Regions from separate parts of the Psychrobacillus syltrankelensis genome, predicted to be linked through region 1. Evidence: riboswitches for the same ligand, from Rfam matches in the RefSeq annotation. Region 1 holds a riboswitch; each other region holds the start of a gene.
What was found. Region 1 has a riboswitch for S-adenosylmethionine ahead of ACTSKG_RS19015 (methionine ABC transporter ATP-binding protein). Riboswitches for the same ligand answer to the same signal wherever they lie in the genome.
Positions count from the first base shown of each region.

Region 2: it holds a riboswitch for S-adenosylmethionine, as region 1 does, so the genes downstream of both, ACTSKG_RS11325 (O-acetylhomoserine aminocarboxypropyltransferase/cysteine synthase family protein) here and ACTSKG_RS19015 (methionine ABC transporter ATP-binding protein) in region 1, are expected to answer to the same signal.
Region 3: it holds a riboswitch for S-adenosylmethionine, as region 1 does, so the genes downstream of both, metK (methionine adenosyltransferase) here and ACTSKG_RS19015 (methionine ABC transporter ATP-binding protein) in region 1, are expected to answer to the same signal.

Region 1 covers NZ_CM144227.1:3,855,215-3,862,646, forward strand. Annotated here, with positions in the region: gene ACTSKG_RS18995 (arsenate reductase family protein) at 1-28, shown strand, start outside; gene gcvH (glycine cleavage system protein GcvH) at 101-481, shown strand; gene ACTSKG_RS19005 (toprim domain-containing protein) at 1,384-1,728, shown strand; gene ACTSKG_RS19010 (thioredoxin family protein) at 1,739-2,050, shown strand; SAM riboswitch class I at 2,097-2,201, shown strand; gene ACTSKG_RS19015 (methionine ABC transporter ATP-binding protein) at 2,300-3,325, shown strand; gene ACTSKG_RS19020 (methionine ABC transporter permease) at 3,318-3,986, shown strand; gene ACTSKG_RS19025 (MetQ/NlpA family ABC transporter substrate-binding protein) at 4,049-4,873, shown strand; gene ACTSKG_RS19030 (nuclease-related domain-containing protein) at 4,980-5,939, shown strand; gene ACTSKG_RS19035 (hypothetical protein) at 6,759-6,941, shown strand; gene sufC (Fe-S cluster assembly ATPase SufC) at 7,231-7,432, shown strand, end outside.
Region 2 covers NZ_CM144227.1:2,359,183-2,366,614, reverse strand. Annotated here, with positions in the region: gene ACTSKG_RS11360 (RDD family protein) at 1-38, opposite strand, end outside; gene ACTSKG_RS11355 (M3 family oligoendopeptidase) at 56-1,753, opposite strand; gene ACTSKG_RS11350 (DUF2087 domain-containing protein) at 1,875-2,672, shown strand; partial or broken gene ACTSKG_RS11345 (DUF2087 domain-containing protein) at 2,700-2,987, shown strand; gene ACTSKG_RS11340 (GIY-YIG nuclease family protein) at 3,052-3,405, shown strand; gene ACTSKG_RS11335 (YdcF family protein) at 4,167-4,754, opposite strand; gene ACTSKG_RS11330 (glycerol-3-phosphate acyltransferase) at 4,769-5,413, opposite strand; SAM riboswitch class I at 5,552-5,667, shown strand; gene ACTSKG_RS11325 (O-acetylhomoserine aminocarboxypropyltransferase/cysteine synthase family protein) at 5,787-7,079, shown strand; gene ACTSKG_RS11320 (homoserine dehydrogenase) at 7,209-7,432, shown strand, end outside.
Region 3 covers NZ_CM144227.1:46,551-53,982, reverse strand. Annotated here, with positions in the region: gene ACTSKG_RS00345 (alpha/beta hydrolase) at 1-781, opposite strand, end outside; gene ACTSKG_RS00340 (gamma carbonic anhydrase) at 887-1,399, shown strand; gene metK (methionine adenosyltransferase) at 1,708-2,904, opposite strand; SAM riboswitch class I at 3,110-3,226, opposite strand; gene pckA (phosphoenolpyruvate carboxykinase (ATP)) at 3,423-5,012, shown strand; gene ACTSKG_RS00325 (hypothetical protein) at 5,120-5,569, opposite strand; gene ACTSKG_RS00320 (alpha/beta hydrolase family protein) at 5,573-6,361, opposite strand; gene ACTSKG_RS00315 (NUDIX domain-containing protein) at 6,339-6,812, opposite strand; gene ACTSKG_RS00310 (CPBP family intramembrane glutamic endopeptidase) at 6,863-7,432, opposite strand, start outside.

The DNA.
Region 1 (7,432 bases):
GTTTGAACATATTTGGAAAAGCTTATAAAGTAGCTTGTTTTTAATACAGAAATATGTGAATATTATAAGGGAATGTATAACTAATTGAGAGGGGTAAATCATGAGCACACCTAAAGAATTAAAATACTCAGAAGAGCACGAATGGGTTAAAACAGAAGACGGTAAAGTACGCATTGGTATTACACATTTTGCACAATCAGAATTAGGGGATATCGTATTTGTAGAGCTTCCACAAGTGGGGGACGATATTAAATCCGGAGATCCATTTGGTAGTGTAGAATCAGTAAAAACTGTATCGGAACTTTACGCACCTATCAGTGGAAAAGTAGTAGAAGTTAACTCAGAATTAGAAGATAGCCCTGAATTTGTAAACGAATCTCCTTATGAAAATGCATGGATGATCGTTGTAGAACCTTCTGATTTATCAGAAATGGATGAACTATTATCTGCAGAACAATATGACGAATTAATTCAAGAATAATAAAGTAATCGCCGTTCCATTTGGTATTACTAGATATAATTAATAATAGACATACAATTACTCGTTAATTGGATGTCTATTTTTTGTTTTTTACTCATAGACTCAGCGAGTAGGTGCTGATAGACTTGCGTTATGCGCTGATAGCCAAGGTTAAGGTGCTTATAGCGGCGTTTTAGGTGCTTATGGAATTTGTAGGTGCTGATAGACTTGTGTTATGCGCTGATAGGCAAGGTTAAGGTGCTTATAGCAGTGTTTTAGGTGCTGATAGACTTGCGTTATGCGCTGATAGCCAAGGTTAAGGTGCTTATAGCAGCGTTTTAGGTGCTGATGGAATTTGTAGGTGCTGATAGACCTGCGTTATGCGCTGATAGCCAAGGTTAAGGTGCTTATAGCAGTGCTTTAGGTGCTGATGGAATTTGTAGGTGCTGATAGACTTGCGTTATGTGCTGATAACTATGAATAAGGTGCTTATAGCAGTGTTTTAGGTGCTGATGGAATTTGTAGGTGCTGATAGACTTGCGTTATGCGCTGATAGCCAAGGTTAAGGTGCTTATAGCAGCGTTTTAGGTGCTGACGGAATTTGTAGGTGCTGATAGACTTGCGTTATGCGCTGATAGGCAAGGTTAAGGTGCTTATAGCAGTGTTTTAGGTGCTGATGGAATTTGTAGGTGCTGATAGACTTGCGTTATGCACTGATAACCAAGGTTAAGGTGCTTATAGCAGAGTTTTAGGTGCTGATGGAATTTGTAGGTGCTGATAGACTTGCGTTATGCGCTGATAGCCATGTTTATGGTGCTTATAGCAGTCTTTTAGGTGCTGATGGAATTTGTAGGTGCAATCAGACTATATAATCTGGGGATTTTTCGTATACTAATGGATAGGATGAATGAGGAGTGGAGATAATGGAGTTCAGTGAAAAAGTAATTCTTGTTGAAGGAAGATCGGATAAACTGAGACTTTTAACCATTCTTGCGGAAGACGTTGAAATCATTTGTACAAATGGTACTATTTCTAATGTGAAATTAGAAGAACTGTTAAGTCCTTTTGAAGACGTACCTATCTATGCTTTTCTTGATGCGGATAAATCAGGTGAACAAATTCGCTCTGTAGTGAGGAAAGAATATCCAGAAGCAATTCATTTATTTATTAGTCCGATGAATGGTGAAGTAGAAAAAACTCCACTCAAAGTTTTGGCTTCTATATTACATCGTGCTAATATTAAAGTGAAAAAAGAATTTTTACTATAGGATGATGAATGTGAATGAATGGTCGCGAGAAGAATGGGAGAAGGCTAAAAATGCTTCTGACCTTTCTCTATTATATTTATACACGCCAATGTGTGGCACTTGCCAAGTAGCTTCTAAGATGATGCTCGTAATAGAAGAATTGGTGCACTACTCAATTGGACAAGCGAATATTAATTATTTAGGAGATCTTGCAATGGAATACGAAATTGAAAGTGTTCCTTGTTTGTTAATTGCTAAAAATGGTAAACTCCTAAAAAAAGTATACGCATTTCAGTCTGTACCTTATTTATTTGAAATAATAAAAAGTGTTGACGATAACTAAATGTCGTGATAAAATTCGATTTACTAACAACAATTAAATAGTGTCGCTCTTATTAAGAGAGGTGGAGGGAAGTGCCCTATGAAGCCCGGCAACCGTCATGAAAATGAAATGGTGCCAAGTCACGCAAAGCAATTGCTTTGGGAAATGAGAGAATGGATGACTGTTATTTTGAATGATAACGTACACCCCTTCTGCTCTTTTGCAGAAGGGGTTTTTATTTTTTAAGAATAGAAAGATAGGAGGATTTGCATGATTAGTTTGAAAAATGTTTCGAAAAAGTTTAGTACGAAACAAGGTACAATTGTCGCCGTGGATGATGTAAATCTTGACATAAAAAAAGGTGAAATATTTGGGATAATTGGGTACAGTGGTGCTGGTAAAAGTACAATGATCCGATTATTGAATGGATTAGAAAAGCCTACTTCCGGACAAATAATCGTAAACAATAAAGAAATTACTTCCATAAATGAAGTTAAGCTGCGTCAAATAAGACAAAAAGTTAGCATGATCTTCCAACATTTTAATCTTTTATGGTCAAGAACAGTTGCAGAAAATATTGCTTTTCCACTTGAAATAGCAGGTGTACCTAAAGAACAACGATCTGCTCGAGTGAAGGAACTGATAGAACTTGTTGGCTTGGATGGAAGAGGAGATTATTATCCATCCCAATTATCAGGTGGTCAGAAGCAACGGGTTGGGATTGCAAGAGCATTAGCAAACCGCCCAGAAGTTTTGCTTTGCGACGAAGCGACATCTGCACTTGATCCTGAAACAACTGATTCCATTTTAGATTTATTAGTAAGTATTAATGAAAAATTGGGGTTAACCATCGTATTAATTACCCATGAGATGCAAGTCATTCAAAAAATCTGTAACCGAGTAGCAGTTATGGAAAATGGTCTTGTGGTAGAAGAGGGAGATGTATTAGAAGTTTTCCAAAATCCACAGCAAGCCATCACAAAGCGATTTGTTTCACAGGTCTCCGAAACGAACCAAGCGAAACAGACGATACAAAACTTGGGAGAGCTATATCCAAATGGGAAGTTGATAAAACTTGTTTTTGTTGGAGATCAAACAGAACAACCAATTCTCTCCAGATTAATCAAGCAATTTGATCTAGAAGTAAATATAGTGCAAGGAAATATATCGCATACTAAAAGCGGGGCTTATGGAACACTAATCCTTCAATTAGACGGAGACGCTCGAGCAATCGATGAAGGAATTCGATTCATACACGAGCAAAAAGTTAATACAGAGGTGATCAACAATGATTAATACGCTTTTTCCAAATGTTGATTGGCCTAAAATGTGGGATGCTGCACTAGAAACACTTTATATGACAGCAATATCAACTTTATTAACATTTGTCATTGGCTTAGCACTCGGACTTCTATTATTTTTAACTAGTCCACATCAAGCGTGGGCCAATAAATTTGCTAACTGGCTTACAGGAGCATTTGTAAATATCTTTCGGTCTATTCCATTTATTATTTTAATTATTTTATTGATTCCATTAACGAAATTTCTTGTAGGTACTATACGTGGCCCGAATGCTGCGTTTCCAGCACTTGTAATTGGAGCAGCACCGTTTTATGCACGAATGGTACTAATTGGACTTCGGGAGATTGATAAAGGTGTTTTGGAAGCAGCTAAATCGATGGGAGCCAAAACTTCTACTATTATATGGAAAGTTTTATTGCCTGAATCGTTACCGTCATTAGTTTCTGGTATTACTGTTACCTGTATATCGCTAGTTGGATATACAGCGATGGCAGGTATTATTGGTGCTGGCGGGCTTGGTACTCTTGCATTCCTAGACGGTTTTCAACGTAATAGAGGGGATGTAACGCTAGTTGCAACCATTCTTATCTTGATTGTGGTATTTATAATTCAATGGATTGGTGATGTAATTACAACTAAAATCGATAAAAGATAATTGGTGTTTACGAGTTTACTCGATCATATATTTATTAAACAAATAAAAAGGAGAGAAATGTAATGAAGAAATTATTAGTAGTAGCATTATTAGCAGTAAGTTTATTAGCTTTAGCTGCTTGCGGTGCTAAAGATAGTAGCAATGGTGCGAAAGAAAGTACCAAATTAGTAGTAGGAGCTTCGAATGTTCCGCATGCAGAAATTCTAGAGCAAGTTAAACCAATACTGGCGAAGGAAGGCATTGAGCTTGATATTCAAACATACCAAGATTATATTTTGCCAAACAAAGATTTAGAATCCAAAGATTTAGATGCTAACTATTTCCAACACATACCTTACCTAGAAGCGCAAATTAAAGATAATGGCTATGACTTTGTAAACGCAGGTGGAATTCATATTGAACCAATCGGTGTTTACTCGAAGAAATATAAATCATTAGAAGAGTTGCCAGAAGGTGCTACTATCATTATGAGTAATTCTGTAGCGGACCACGGTCGTATTTTATCTCTATTAGAAGCAAAAGGTTTGATTAAACTTAAAGATGGCATTGATAAAACGACAGCGGAAGTAAAAGACGTTGTTGAAAATACTAAAAACTTAAAGTTTGACGCAAATTATGAGGCAGCTCTTTTAGTACAGCTTTATGAAAACGGAGAAGGCGACGCAGTTCTTATTAACTCTAACTATGCAATTGACGCAGGCTTAAATCCACTAAAAGATTCTATCGCTTTAGAAGATAAAGAATCTCCATATGTTAATATTATCGCTGTTCGTAAAGGCGATGAAAACAAACCGGCTATTAAAAAACTTGTAGAAGCTTTAAAATCGAAAGAGATTCAAGATTTCATTCTGGAAAAATGGAATGGAGCAGTTGTACCAGTTAAATAAGTAGAAGCAGGCATGGAAATCATGTCTGCTTTTTTATTTAAGAGAATGGAATATTAATAGATTTAATTAATTATTCATGCTAATCTGATTTAGAGGTGAAGAAAAATTGATTGCTAAAACTTATGCAAATTCTATTCATGTGGAAGCAATGGAAAAACTATTAAAAAGAATACCACAGGAGCATCGACTATATTTAAAAATTTTGAATGAAATAGGTACAACAAAAGGAGGGGATTTTGGGGAAGAAATTGTATATAATGACCTTGAAAGAATGCAGCTGCCGTTTAAATATTATGTATTTCACAAATTACTACTGCATGCAGAGAATGCGTTCGAACTGGATTTCTTACTAATCACTCCATATGGTGCAATTATTTTGGAAGTCAAAAATATTATCGGCGAGTTAGAGTTCGAAGAAAATCCGTCCCAACTAATCCAGCGAAAAGAAACAGGAGAGATAAAAAAATACCCTTGTCCAGCACTCCAACTAAACGAATACAAACACCAACTCTCACAATTTTTCATGGATCATAATATTTTAGTTCCAATCTATGGCGCTATTGTATTCGCATCCCGAAATAGTTTTGTGAAAACTTCTACTGACAAAGCAATAATACTTAATAGGAACGAAGTCAGTCCATACCTTCGACAATTTCAAAAACATAAACCCACACTTACTATGGAAGAAATTGAAAACATGAAAGAAATTCTTCTAACGAATAATACCCCATTTGCTAAATTCCCACTAACTAAACATTATTCAATACAACCAGAAGAACTTATAAGAGGTGCTGATTGCAGTAAATGCGGTTTTATCGGTATGCACAAACGCAAACGTACATGGCATTGTCCAGCTTGTAAGACCAACGATCCCTATGCATATAAGAACGCACTCACTACCTATTTTTTATTGTATAAAGATTCTATCACCAATAAAGAATGTAGAGAGTTTCTACTATTAAATAACAGACATGAGGCTAATAAAATTCTTTCCAAATCTAATTTAATAAAACAAGGCAATAACAAAAGCACGATATATAAAATGAAGAAGCCTTTCATTAACTAGATGAAAGGCTTTTGAGATGAAAAAGCATTATGAATGCTTATCAAGGAAATAGGATAGTCATAAGCAGCAAGAGGATGCATAAGCGCCTAAGTGTTCGCTATAAGCACCTACCGGGAGTCCATGAGCGCCTAAAGTGGGTCTATAAGCACCTAACAAATGCATAAGCGCCTAAGTGTTCGCTATAAGCACCTACCGGGAGTCCATGTGCGCCTAAAGTGGGTCTATAAGCACCTAACGAATGCATAAGCGCCTAAGCGTTCGCTATAAGCACCTACCGGGAGTCCATGAGCGCCTAAAGCGGTTCTATAAGCACCTAACGAATGCATAAGCACCTAAGCGTTCGCTATAAGCACCTACCGGGAGTCCATGAGCGCCTAAATCGGGTCTATAAGCACCTAACGAAATCATAAGCACCTAAGCGTTCGCTATAAGCGCCTACCGGGAGTCCATAAGCGCCTAAAGTGGTTCTATAAGCACCTAACAAAATCATAAGCGCCTAAGTGTTCGCTATAAGCACCTACCGGGAGTCCATGAGCGCCTAAAGCGGTTCTATAAGCACCTAACAAATGCATAAGCGCCTAAAGCGGTTCTATAAGCACCTAACAAAAACATAAGCACCAAAGTGTTCGCTATAAGCACCTACCGGGAGTCCATGAGCGCCTAAAGAGGGTCCATAAGCACCTAAACGATGGCTATAAGCGCATACCAAAATACCTCTAGATAATTTTTTTCTTAAAAATATGTTTTGCCATGCTTTCAAATGGGTATACAAGTGGTGTAAGTGTTTTAAAAATTCGAAAGGAATGATTCATTATCAGTTTGGAAGAGTTGCCATACACAGAACAAATGGACCACGCGTTTAGAGGAGTTCACGGTTTCGGCTACAAGGAATTACGAAACAGTCAAGACTTGCGTATGAAAGTTGAACTACGTAGACAGCGAGATCATGAGAAAAGTGTTCAACTAGTTGCGAAAATTGATGCTCAAGCTTTTCGAAGTTAATTAATAGAAAGAGAGAATCCAGGGAGTATGCTATCTCCGTGGATTTTTTTATATATTTTAGAGTGAAATTTATTCTCATTTAGCTTGTTCTTATTGAAAATATAAGTGGAAACTATTATGTATTAAGTTTAGTTGGAAAGTTAATAGAAAGCATGAAATATAATCGTTTTGTATTCTAATTGAGAAAGTATTTCAAAAGATTTGCAAGGCAGTAGACTTTGGGTTAAGATTAGAATGATAATAAATTAGAATGGAATACCATTCATAGTTACCTAATGGAGGTTATTAAATGTCAACTTTAGTGATTAAGGATTTACACGTTGCTATCGACGGTAAAGAGATTTTAAAGGGTCTTAATTTAACAATTAATACAAATGAAATTCACGCAGTAATGGGTCCAAATGGTACTGGTAAATCAACTTTAGCATCTGCTATTATGGGACATCCTAAATATGAGGTTACATCTGGTTCAGTTGAATTAGATGGAGAAG
Region 2 (7,432 bases), 1.5 Mb from region 1:
GCACCTAATCTTATCCAAAATCCAGCTGGATTCAACATTTGACACACATCCTTCATTAAAGAGCGGAATCATCCACACTATTTAAATATTCTTCAATGGAACCAATTACAGATTCTACACAACCTTCTTCAAATGGAGAAATTAAATTTGCATCAGCTACTAATTTAGTAAAAGATTTAGAGCCGCCTAACTGGCAAAGGTGTAAATAATCCTTCCAAGCCGCTTCATGATCTTCTCTTGAACGCTTCCAAAATTGGAATGCACAAATTTGAGCTAAAGTGTAATCAATATAATAGAAAGGGCTAGCGTAGATATGCCCTTGACGTTGCCAGAAGCCACCTGCTTCTAAATAACTATTACCTTCATAATCACGATGAGGCAAATAAATTTCCTCAATTTTTTTCCAAGCTGCTTTACGCTCAGCAGGAGTCATTTCGGGATTTTCATAAACAATGTGTTGGAATTCGTCCACTGCGACACCGTAAGGCAAGAATAGAAGTCCGCTACTTAAATGTGCAAACTTATATTTATCGGTTTGTTCTTTAAAGAATAATTCCATCCAAGGCCATGTGAAGAACTCCATACTCATCGAGTGAATTTCACATGATTCAAATGTAGGCCAAACGTACTCAGGAATTCCGATATTGCGGCTCGTAAACACTTGGAATGCATGACCTGCTTCATGTGTTAATACATCAATATCTCCCGATGTTCCATTAAAGTTTGAGAAAATATACGGTGAGTCATAATTGTCGATAAAAGTACAATAACCTCCAGATTCTTTCCCTTTCTTGGCTACTAGATCCATCAAATCACGATCTATCATAAACTGGAAGAATTCTGCAGTTTCTGGTGACAACTCTTCATACATCTTCTTACCATTATCCACAATCCACTCAGGAGATCCTTGTGGTGTAGCATTTCCACTTAAGAATTTAAGCGATTCATCATAAAACTTTAGTTCATCTAGCCCGATACGCTTCGCTTGTCGCTCGTATAATTTTGTAGCGACTGGAACGATAAAATCACGTACTTGATCACGGAATTTCTTTACCATCTCCGCATTGTAATCGATACGATTCATACGAATATATCCAAGCTCCACAAAATTTTCATATCCTAATTTAGTTGCAATTTCATGGCGGACATTTACAAGTTGATCATAAATATCATCGAACCTTGCCTCATGCTCCTGGAAGAAATTAAATCTTGCTTCCGTTGCTTTCTTTCGGACTTCTCGATCAGTTGATTCACCATATGGTCCAAGCTGTGCAAGCGTTAATGTTTCGCCGTTAAACTCCACTTGTGCGGAAGCGACAAGTTTAGAATAATCAGAGGCCAATTTGTTTTCCTTCTGCATAAGAGATATCACATCGGAAGAAAAGGCTTTAATCTGAAAGTCAGCTAGATCAAATAACTGGCTACCCCATTTTTCTTCTAATTCATTACGGAAAGGAGAAGCGACAAGTGCTTTGTAATATTCCGTTACGAGTTCTTCAACTTCTGGACCTACTTCATCAAAGTAATCTCGTTCTTTTTGATAATATTCATCATTCGTATCGATTGATGCGCGAATATATACCAAATTAGCTTGTGTTGAAAAATCATTGCGAAGTGCATTTAATTCTGCAATTGCGGTACTTTGCTCCACTACTGAAGATGCTTCCTTAAACTTTGATAAAGCCTCATGGAACTTTACTTTGTCTTCTTCCAAATTTGGTCGTTTGTATTCGTAATCTTTAAATGTTACCAAGTTTATTCTCCTCCCGGTCGTTTCTTCGAAATTCGAAACGTTCTCATTCCCATTGTTCATTATTTTCTGATATATTGCAACTAAAATTTTACAATTGACTATTCTTAGACAATTGTTTAATATGTTAGTAAATCAACAAACAAATAAAGGGTGTGTTTGGTTAGTGGAAATATCAGAATTATTTTGGAATGCGAATACAGAACAATTAAAGGCAGGATATATAGAAGAAAAGGAATTTTTTGTTTGTCTATTATGTGGAGAAAAAATTGAAAAAGGAATTATTTATCCTGCTGAAAGTTTATTGTTTGAAGCGGAACGTTATATGAAACGACATATCGTGATGGAGCATGGATCTGTATTTCATTATCTAATTGGGCTAAATAAAAAACTTACGGGATTAACCGATCATCAAAATAGCTTGCTCCGTTTATTTTATGACGGTAAAAGTGATGCAGAAATTCAAACAGAACTGAATATCGGTACCAGTTCTACTATACGGAACCATCGTTTTGTATTGAAGGAAAAAGAGCGACAAGCAAAAATGTTCTTAACAATGATGGAGTTATTGAAGCAAAAAGATGATCACGCTCCCACATTCCTACCTCTCCACAAAACAGCCACTATGGTAGACGATCGATACAATATAACAGCAGAAGAGCAGCAAGAAGTAGAAAAGAAATTTTTCCCTGAAGGCGTGGATGGACCAATACTAAAGTTTCCGAAAAAGGAAAAGCAAAAACTAGCAACTTTGCGTGTCATCATCAAACGATTTGAGCAAGAAAAGACATATAGTGAAAAAGAAATAAATGCAATACTAAAAAATATATATGCTGACTTTGTCACATTAAGACGTTATCTAATTGAGTATGGGTTTTTAAATAGAAAAGACGATGGCAGTGCATACTGGGTAAAAAAATAGAGTAGAGGACTAATACAAATGAAAGTTGATCAATACAAAATAACTAAAGAAGAGCTAGAAGAAGTAGAAAAGAAATTTTTCCCTGAAGGCGTCGATGGGCCACTATCAAAGTTTCCGAAAAAAGAAAAGCTAAAATTAGCAACATTGTATGTAATCATCAAACGATTTGAACTAGAAAAAACATATAGTGAAAAAGAAATAAATTCAATACTAAAAGATTTATATGCTGATTTTGTCACAATAAGACGCTATCTAATTGAGTATGGATTTCTAGGCAGAAAAGATGATGGTAGTGCGTACTGGGTGAAAAATTAACTTCATTCAGTCATGAAAAAAATATAATCTCGTCAAGGCGATAGATAGTAGAGGGTGGAGAAAAATGGATCGAAAAAAAGAACTTAAACAAGAATACAGAGAGGTAAAAATTGAAGGCGGTATTTATGTTATCACTAATAAACAAAACGGCAAAAAATTCGTCGCATCTACACGTAACTTCAAAACATTAAACGGAACGAAATTCACGTTAGAAACAGGTACTCATACAAACCGAATACTCCAAGAAGAGTGGAAAAAATTTGGCAAAGACGCATTTGAAATAGAACAGGTGGAGATACTGAAAAACTCAGAAAATCAATACGTAGACGAAAAGAAAGAATTAGAAAAACTATTGGGTAAATGGATGGAAAAATTACAGCCTTATGGTGACAATGGCTACCACACGAAAAAAGATTGATACTAAAAAGGCTTCCATTCAAAGGAAGCCTTTTATTTCCTAATCAAATTAAAATCTTTACTTTTCTAAAGTAACCCCTACAGATGCGAGAGCATTCCTTTTGAACGAGAGGACGTGGCCATTATACGAGAGCACTCCTCAACCGAACGAGAGGACTCGTCCAATACGAGAGCGTTCATCATTCGAACGAGAGGACTTGTCCAATATCGAGAGCATTCCATCAAAACGAGAGGAAATCGCCTGTATACGTGAGCGTTCCTCGACCGAACGAGAGAACTCGGCCAGTATACGAGAGCATTCCTCAACCGAACGAGAGGACACGGCTAGTATACGAGAGCATTCCTCAACCGAACGAGAGGACACGGCCAATATACGAGAGCATTCCATCAAAACGAGAGGAAATCGCCAGTATACGAGAGCATTCCTCAACCGAACGAGAGGACACGGCCAATATACGAGAGCATTCCATCAAAACGAGAGGAAATCGCCAGTATACGAGAGCGTTCCTCGACCGAACGAGAGAACTCGGCCAGTTTACGAGAGCATTCCTCAACCGAACGAGAGAACTGGGCCTGTATACGAGAGCATCCAAAAAAAGAGGGCTTAATCTCACTTTAGATGGGATTCATTTAAATAGTCATAGTGCTCAGATCGTAGCAGAACTTTATGCATCGATCATTAACCACATTAAAAATAGCGGTAAAGAGACAGCTTATAACTAATCAAAAGCAAATAAAAAATGACTCCGAACAAATTCGGAGTCATTTCCCAACAATATAAGTCTTCAAGAGCGCGGCTCGTTCACGCATTCGCAATTTCATTTCCACACTTTTCGGTGTTTTTGCTGACACGACATCGGCATCCCAGTCAATTTTTTTAGCAAGCATTTTCGCCCGATGTAGATGATAGTCACTTGTAATTATTGTCACGGACGTCACATTTTCGGGCAATAATTCTTGAGAAAATAGCAAATTTTCATAAGTAGAGGTCGACTTATCTTCTACAATAAGTCGTTTATCCGCAATCCCTTTTTCTAAGAGAAAGTTCTTCATAAAGACTGCTTCTTCAATATCTTCATCCTGTCCTTGTCCACCAGATACGACAAGCTTCACATGTGGATTCTCCGTAGCATATTTTAGCGCTGAGTCTAACCGATAACGTAATGCAAGGGAAGGGATATTTCCTTTTTTCACTTTTGCACCAAGCACGATTGCATACTCATTGGTTCCATCTGCTTTAGGTTCAAGACCCTCTGCTAGCCATTTACTCGTAAGCATCCACACACCAAATCCTCCAGAAGCAATGACAAATATAGGAATAAGCACAATCCACCTCATTTTTTTCTTCATTCAATTCACTCATTTCATTCCATAGAGGGCTTCTTTTTTCTTAAAAAGGCTGAAATTCTTGGTTCTTCTTTAGATACTAAACGCCGAAAATTTTCGATATGCAAAACAAATGCCATGACGAATAAAAAACTCGCAATTGCAATAGGGGCATACCCTTCTGAAAACCAAATAGTCCCGCCCACAAATACAAAATAAAAAACAAATACACCGATCAATAAATAGTCCGTTAAAAAAGTTGTACCTATTAATAATAAAAGACCAATTAGTCCAAGAGGCCAATAAATAGCAAATAATATGCCGATGATAGAAGCGGTTCCTTTTCCACCTTTAAACCGAGTGTAAATAGGGAAATTATGACCTAAGATAACCGAAGCTCCCGCTAAATATAGTAATAAGTCCTGTTCAACATCGGAAAATAAAGCAAAATGCTGCATGAAATAGCGGGTACCGATAATTACGATTACCCCTTTCAAAATATCAATTAGTGCAACCAAAATCCCGTATTTCATGCCAAGTACAATTGCTGCGTTTGATGCACCTGAATTTTTTAGCCCCTCATTTTTAATATTGACTCCACTAAACAATTGAGCAACCTTCGAACCATGAATTGCTCCAACTAAATAACTAATAATTAATACACAAATAATCCAAATTATCATTAAAACACCCCTAAAAATTTCTCTATTACATTTAACGTTTGAGAAATAAAGAAGTTTCAGAATTATTTAATAAAACACTTGACTAATTGATTACTAGAATCTTATACTGTGTAACAAGATGGAAAACTAAATCTAATACTCTTATCAAGAGTGGCGGAGGGACTAGGCCCTACGATGCCCGGCAACCAACAAGTTCTGAACTTGGAAAGGTGCTAAATCCTACAAATTCAAGTTCTGAATTTGGAAGATAAGAGGAGGAACTTGCGAAACTGCACCCCTCTTCTTAAGCGAAGAGGGGTTTTTTGTTTGTTCTAACACTCCTCTCCCGCCTCCCTAAGCGTCCATCTAAACTACTTTACAGGAGGAATTCAAAATGACAAATTTCCAACCAGAAACACTTCTTTTACACGGTGGTCAACAACCAGATCCAGTTACAGGTTCACGTGCAGTGCCAATTCACAAAACAACTTCTTTCGTATTCCGTGACACGGAGCATGCTCAAAATCTATTCGCATTGAAAGAGGCAGGCAATATTTATTCCCGTATTACTAACCCGACAGTAGATGTCTTTGAACAACGAGTTGCACTACTAGAAGGAGGAACAGCTGCTGTTGCCTTATCTTCTGGAATGGCCGCAATCGCATTTTCCATTTTGAATATTGCAGGAGCAGGAGATGAAATTATAGCAGCGGAAAACTTATACGGTGGAACATTTAATTTGTTTGCCCATACATTGCCACGCTACGGTATTACAGTGAAATTTATCGATTCAACAGATCCAGAAAACTTCCGTGCAGCAGTAACGGACAAAACAAAAGGATTCTTTGCTGAAATTATTGGAAACCCAAGCTTAAATGTACTTGATGTAGAGAAAGTTTCTGCAATTGCAAATGAAGTAGGGGTACCTTTACTTGTGGATAATACATTTGCAAGCCCGTATGGTGCAAACCCGATTAAACATGGTGCACATGTGGTCATCCATTCTGCAACAAAATGGATTGGCGGACATGGAACAACAATCGGAGGAGTAGTTGTAGATGGAGGGAATTTTAACTGGGATTCCGAAAGATTCCCTGGATTTACAGAACCAGACGTAACCTATCATGGCTTACGATATGGAATCGATGTTCCAAACGTAGCGTTTGCGGTTAAACTCCGTGTTCAACTGCTACGTGATTTCGGCCCTTCCTTAAGCCCGGAAGCAGCATTTTCTTTCTTACAAGGTTTAGAAACACTTCATTTGCGAGTACCAAAACACAATGAAAATGCACAAAAAATAGCAGAATATTTATCTAATCATGAAGGGGTAGAATGGGTTAACTACCTTGGATTAGAGGATCACCCATCTTATGATCTTGCACAAAAATACTTAAATAATGGTTTTGGATCTATTTTAACTTTTGGGGTGAAGGGCGGAAAAGAAGCAGGTCGACATATTATTGACAATATTGAAATTTGGTCGCATGTAGCAAATGTTGGGGATGCGAAATCATTAATTATTCATCCTGCTTCTACAACTCATCAACAACTGACGCAGGAAGACTTAGTGAAATCAGGTGTTACAGAGGACTTAATCCGTTTGTCGGTAGGTCTAGAAGCAGTAGAAGATTTGCAAAATGCACTTGATAAAGTACTTATAGGAAGTACAAATGTCCTCTCTAGGTAGAATTTTGTTGTTAATTGGGCAAAGATAGTCTACAATATGTAAAATAGTCAGTCGAAAAATACGATTCGATATTTTATTAGATTATGAATATGGAAGCTCAATTGTGCAGATTCATTTGGAGGAGAAAGTATGGCAAAAATAAAAGCAGCAATTCTAGGTTTCGGAACAGTCGGCCAAGGAATTTATCACATTGTAAATGAAAAAAAAGAAGATCTAAAAAAGTCGTTGGGATTGGACATCGAAATTAGTGCTATTCTCGTAAATAATTTATCGAAAGAAAGAATACAAACGCCTGGTGTACTTGTAACAGATGATTTTGAGGATATTATTAATATTCCAGGACTTCAAGTTGT
Region 3 (7,432 bases), 110 kb from region 1:
ATCCAATTGATCTTAGTACATTATTTATAAAAGAATGAGAATATGCGAAAATCTCTTCTCTTTCTGGTTCTTGATATAAATCATGAAAACAATTTTTCCAGGATTTGTATTGATACTCTGTGAGTTCTTGTTTTTTTAGCCAAGCTGCCGCCGTAGAAATATTTGTAATCTTATCGCGCTCTGCCGTCATTAATAACACTGGAACATTAGGCATAGAGTCCGTTGACTGTCCAATATTTTTCAAAAGATTTTGTAATTCTTTATACCAGCCATTTGTTATAAGTGTATGATATGTAGAATCGTTTACAAATTGTTTGTATATTTCATAGTTTCTTGTTAATTCTTTAAGCTGAATATCATGATTAATCTTCTGTTGAACAGATAATTTAGCTAATGCGTTTGTCCATTTAGAAGGTAACTTTTTAAGTTGTAACCAAGGTGAAGTTAATATAACTCCCGCATATTCAATTTGTAATTTGTGCATTACTTTTATTAATAATGTTGCACCAAGTCCGTGGCCAAGAATAAATATAGGGAGATTATATGTAACTGCAACTTGTAATGCTTGTACTATGTAATCTTTGTATTGATCAAAAGTTTCATCATGTATTTCATTAGCTTTTGTATGTTCACCATGCCCAGGTAAATCGCCCATTACAATATGACAATTTGAACTTCTAAATTTTTCAATTAACCAAGCGTATCTTCTATGATGTTCATAAGCACTATGAACAATTACTATTACTGCTTTTGGTCTTCCCTCTGCTTCCCATTTCCACATGAGCATCACCTCTTCCATTCGTTCCTATTCTGCTCAAATAGTTTTCATTATACGGTTGGTTTGATACGATTAATTATATTCTATTTTAAGAGGAGTGTGTATATATTGATATATCCATTTAAAGGAAAAACTCCATCCATTGATGATTCTGTTTTCATTGCTGATTATGTCACAATTACAGGGGATGTGACAATCGGACAAGAGTCTACTATTTGGTTTAATACGGTAATTAGAGGGGACGTTGCTCCTACTATAATTGGGAATAGAGTGAACGTCCAAGATTTATGTTGTTTGCATCAAAGTCCAAACAATCCACTTATTTTAGAAGATGAAGTAACGATCGGGCATCAAGTAACATTACATAGTTGCATTGTTCGAAAAGGGGCATTAGTTGGAATGGGCTCTATTATTCTAGATGGTGCGGAAATTGGAGAAGGTGCATTTATCGGAGCGGGAAGTTTAGTTACTCCCGGAAAGAAAATTCCTCCGAACTCTCTTGCGATGGGAAGTCCAGCAAGAGTTGTACGCGAACTGACGGATGCTGATAGAGAAGATGTTCAACGAATTATTAGAGAATACGCGGAAAAAGGTCAGTATTATAAATCATTGCAAAAATAAAAAGTTAAAAACTGTCATAGAGCGACTATTTATAGGGTGAAAGCTACAGATTCTACACTGAAAGCAACCAACACCTTTACGAAAACAACCAATTTATTCGTGGAAGCAACCATTTCTCTATGTAAAGAGTTAACTTTATGTGAGATGGCGCATACTTTCTATTTCTTCTAAAAACAGATAAACCTCCTACACTTTTTACATTAGAGTGTAGGAGGTATTATTGGTTCACAAGCATCTTGGTAGTTAATTGTAAAAAAAAGAGCAGTCCCAGTAGTCACTCGTTGACTGTGGGATTGCTCTTTTTTATCTTAAAGTCGTGCTTTTTGTCTTAACTCTTCTGCTTTATCTGTTTTTTCCCAAGGTGCGTCGATGTCTGTACGACCAAAATGACCGTAAGCAGCAGTTTGTTTGTAGATTGGGCGACGAAGATCTAGCATTTTAATAATCCCTGCTGGGCGAAGGTCAAATAATTCACGGATATGTGAAACTAATTGAGCTTCTTCTACTTTTCCAGTTCCAAATGTGTCTACTGCGATAGAAACCGGTTGTGCTACTCCAATTGCATATGCAAGTTGTACTTCACAACGATCAGCGATTCCTGCTGCAACAATATTTTTTGCAACATAGCGAGCAGCGTATGCAGCTGAACGGTCAACTTTTGTAGGATCTTTACCAGAGAATGCTCCTCCGCCATGACGTGCATATCCACCGTAAGTATCTACGATAATTTTACGTCCTGTTAAACCTGCATCACCTTGTGGTCCACCAATTACAAAGCGACCAGTTGGATTAATAAAGTATTTTGTATTTTCATCGATTAAATTAGCAGGAACAATTGGATTGATCACTACTTCTTTTAAATCTTTTTGGATTTGTTCTAATGTAACTTCTGGGTGATGTTGAGTTGAGATAACAATCGTATCAATATGAACAGGATTGTTATTTTCGTCATACTCCACTGTAACTTGTGTTTTACCATCTGGACGTAAATAATCTAGCGTTTCATCCTTACGAACTTCCGCTAAACGGCGAGCCAATTTATGCGCTAAACTAATTGGAAGTGGCATAAGTTCTGGTGTTTCATTACAAGCGTAACCAAACATTAAACCTTGGTCCCCTGCTCCAATTGCTTCAATGTCCGAATCAGTCATAGATCCTTCACGAGCTTCTAAAGCTTGGTCAACCCCTTGTGCAATGTCAGCTGACTGTTCATCAATTGCAGTTAATACTGCTGAAGTCTCAGAGTCAAAACCATATTTTGCACGAGTATATCCTATTTCTTTAATAGTAGAACGAACTACTTTTGGAATGTCTACATATGTAGATGTTGTTATTTCACCTGCAACCAATACAAGACCTGTTGTCACGGTTGTTTCACAAGCAACACGTGCATTTGGATCTTCTGTTAGAATTGCATCAAGAATTGCATCTGAAATTTGGTCACAAATTTTATCTGGATGCCCTTCAGTAACTGATTCAGATGTAAATAATCTGCGTTGTGTCATAAAAAATTCCTCCTATATCCTGCGAGATTTCTCTCAAGAATTGATACGGTACTCATTCCCATGTCAAGCCATTCAATCAAATAGATTAAACTTGAAGCCGTTTCGGACTTGGCACACAAGGATAAAGGGCGATGTCATAAAAAAAACCTTCCACTCACGTATCTTACACATGAGGAAAGGCTATTAATCTCATAAGCACCTTTCACTCTTATCAATCAAGGAATCTCACCTTGTCTCAGGTTGGGCACCTTTGTAACAAAACAAATATTACAGGTTGCCGGGTTTCATAGGGCCTGACCCCTCCACCAGCTCGGGATAAGAGTATCCGTTCAATTTATCATCATACTTAAGTTGTTTTCAGAAGTCAATATATTTTTGTTGACGATTTATTCACAAAAGATAAAAATAATCACTTCATTAGTGTAGACTATTAAGTTAAATGTGTTATACTATTTCACATATGAAAGACATCTCCCTCGTTTATAAGGGAAAATAATTAAAAGGATGGTATATACAATATGAATTCAATCGATACTGTGAATGAACTGAACGAATTGTTATCTGGTGCTAATGTTAACATTCAATTATCAGTACCGCAACTTGTAGAAAAAGCAACATCAAGAGGCGAAGCTGTTTTAACTTCTACGGGAGCCGTGAAAGCAGAAACAGGTAAATATACAGGTCGTTCTCCACAAGATAAATACATCGTTGATGAGCCTATATCTAGAGACAAAATCGATTGGGGTTCCGTAAACCAACCAATTTCTTCTGAAATTTTCGAATCACTATATAAAAAAGTAACGAATTACCTTGGTCAACAAGAGGAACTATTCGTATTTAAAGGATTTGCTGGGGCTGATAAAGATTCTAGACTTGATATTCAAGTAATAAATGAATATGCATGGCATAACTTGTTTGCTCATCAATTATTTATTCGCCCATCAGAGGAAGAGCTTGCAAACCATTCAGCTGACTTTACAATTATAAGTGCTCCAAATTTTAAAGCAGATCCTGCAGTAGATGGAACAAAAACAGAAACTTTTATCATCGTTTCAATGGAAAAACGCATCGTATTAATCGGTGGAACTGAATATGCTGGGGAAATGAAAAAATCTGTTTTCTCTATTATGAACTACTTACTTCCTGAACAAAACATTTTACCTATGCACTGTTCAGCAAACGTTGGAGAAGAAGGCGATGTTGCATTATTCTTCGGTCTTTCTGGAACAGGAAAAACAACTCTTTCTGCAGACGCTGGTCGTAAGTTAATCGGTGATGATGAACACGGTTGGTCTGATAATGGCGTATTTAATATCGAGGGTGGATGTTACGCAAAATGTATCGACCTTACTCGTGAAAATGAGCCACAAATTTATGATGCAATTACATTTGGTACTGTATTAGAAAACGTTGTCGTTGATGCGGAAACTCGCGTTGCAAACTATGCTGATAATTCATTAACAGAAAATACACGTGCAGCTTACCCGATTCAAAATATCGAAAATATTGTGGATCCTTCTGTTGCAGGTCATCCAAATACGATCGTATTCTTAACTGCTGATGCTTTTGGCGTATTGCCTCCAATCAGCAAATTAACAAAAGAACAAGCAATGTACCACTTCTTAAGTGGATTTACATCTAAATTAGCGGGTACTGAACGTGGAATTACATCTCCACAACCAGCATTCTCAACTTGCTTCGGTTCCCCTTTCCTTCCACTTCATGCAACTGTTTACGCTGAAATGCTTGGAAAGCAAATTGATGAGCATGGTGCACAAGTATTCTTAGTTAACACTGGATGGACTGGTGGAGAATACGGTGTTGGTAATCGTATGAAGCTTTCTTACACACGTACAATGGTTCGTGCAGCAATCGATGGGAAATTGAACGATGTAGAAACTGAAACTGATGCAGTGTTTGGTTTAGCTATTCCAAGAGAAGTTGAAGGCGTTCCTTCTGAAGTATTAATTCCACGTAATGCTTGGTCTGACAAAGCAGCTTACGATAAAAAAGCAGCTGAACTAGCACAGGCTTTCCATGAAAACTTCAAAAAATTTGGTACCGTATCCGAAGATATCTCTCTTAAAGGCGGACCAGTAGCTAAATAAGAAATGAGCAAGGCGCTGAAGTCTGGACAGTTACTAAGTAGAAATGCGTAAACTTTTTTATCTTAAAAAAAGAGGATGTCCCATATATATTGGTGACATCCTCTCTTTTAATCCGCATTTTCATCATAATAATGCGTAGTAATAGATGATGGAAAGATAGAAATAAACTTTTTCGCTTTTTCTTCGTCCGTTTTATATAAAATTATTTCTGACCCATAGTGACCCACTTCTAATAGCTCGTCTCCATTTATATTAAAAAACATCGTGAACCATTTTAATCCACCTTTAGGATCTACGGAATGATTTCTAAAGTAAGCACGATTTTCATCGCTCAAATTAATCGTTAAAATTTTTATTAGTCCTTCATTTATAGTTGAAGACGTTTTTGGACTTAGATCATGGATTGCTTCCACTTCTTCTTTCCAGCACTGGATAATAACTTCCTGAAATTCATTTGTATAGTTATCCCATAAATCGGTCCAAAAACTTATATTCGATGGAAATGACGATTTGTCCTCTGTACTCATAGTGTCAATCGTAACCACTACATTCCCCATCGACTAAACTCCTTTCTGCCTTTTCATCCAATTGCATGCATCCTTCACAACTTGTTTATTCACTTTACTTGGGAAAAAATGCGTATAATCTGGATAATACCATGTTTCCACTATTTTATTATTCCCTAATAATTCTGCTTCTAACATTTCCGCATGAACAAAGGAAACATTTATGTCCAATTTCCCATGAATTATCAAGGTAGGAGCTTGGATTTCAGAAATCTTTGGTAAAACGTTTCGTTCTTCGTATGCTTCTGCTTTGTTTGTTGGGGTACCACCTATTACTCGTTTCATCATCCTTCGCATATCCAAACGTTCTTCATAAGTTAAATAAATATCCGATACTCCTGCCCATGTCACGATCGATGTAATATCGTTTCGTAAAATAGCCGTCCATAACGCCATAATACCACCGCGAGAGAAAGCAAATAGATGAATTCTAGTCGAGCTGCAAAATTGCTTTAATACATCCACTGCATTAACAGCATCTAATCGATCTTCCCCTGCAAATTCGTCTCTCCCTTCTCCTCCGCGGTTACCGCGATAGTAAGGGGCAAATACTGTAAATCCTTCTGACGCAATTTGGGCAATTCGGGCAGGTCTTACCATACCAATACTTTGCATACCCCCACGCAAATATAATATTCCTTCATATGTTCCTTCATTTTTCGGAGTTGCCAGCATTCCTTTTACCCGTAAGCCACAGGACCAATAAGTAATTTCAGTTAAATCAATACGTGGATTTGGCGAAGGATATACTCGCATCCTTTCAATTGTTCCATTTTCCTTCATATGTATTCACCTTCTTTAACATTGTTTGCATACCTTGATCTTTCATATGAAAGCTTAAATTTTCACCATTTTGCAATTCGGCCGTCGTCAACCACACAGCACCATCTGTTTCAAAACTAGTGCTCTTGTCATGAATATACCCTACATTCGCGATAAAAACTGTCTTACAAAATGGATTTTTATCATGCACCATATATTCAGCAAACCATTCAATATCGTTTATCTCAACATTTGTTTCCTCTAAAACTTCTCGTATAGCTGCTTCCTCCAACGTTTCGTTGTCCTCTACTTTTCCCCCTGGAAATTCAATGCCTCGTATCGGATGCTTCGTTAGTAGCCATTTTCCCCTGAATTTTGCTATTACTAACACATGCATTGCCTTAATCGGAAGTAGTCCTTTTTCAAAGGAAAGTTCTACTTGAATACCATTTAAATCTTGAAAATTAATCATGCTTTATCCCTCTTTTTGTTTACTAATAAAAAGTTTATCACAGAAGGAATCTAAAGAATAATATTCCAATACACAAGCATAATCCCAATATCCGCTAAACAATGACTAATAATAGGTGCAGTAATTGAGCCCAACCTAATACGAAATACTCCCCACATTATTCCTGCTAAAAAAACAGGTATCACTGCTAACATATTAAACGGAAAACTAAAAATTTCCATAACGACAATCAAATGGTACAAACTATAAAATATAGCCGTAATCATAACCGCTAAAATATTTCCTAGTTTTGAGGATATCCTTCCATACATGAATTCTCTCCAATAAAGCTCTTCTAATATAGGGTTAATCAACACTAATACTAATACGAGTAGAATTACCTTCGTTCCACTAAAATCCCATTTCTGCAATAGTTGATGTAAATGCGGGATATCTAAAACAGATGATTGAAAAATTACTACAACTCCATAAATAGACACCAAGCAAATCAATCCACTTATAATTCCCACAATAATAGACTTCTTCGATTTAAGAAGACGTATTTCATACCTATTTGTCTTTTTCCAAAAGACTGTGATAATCGGAATAAACAGTAACCATCCATAAAAAAGAAAAAAAGT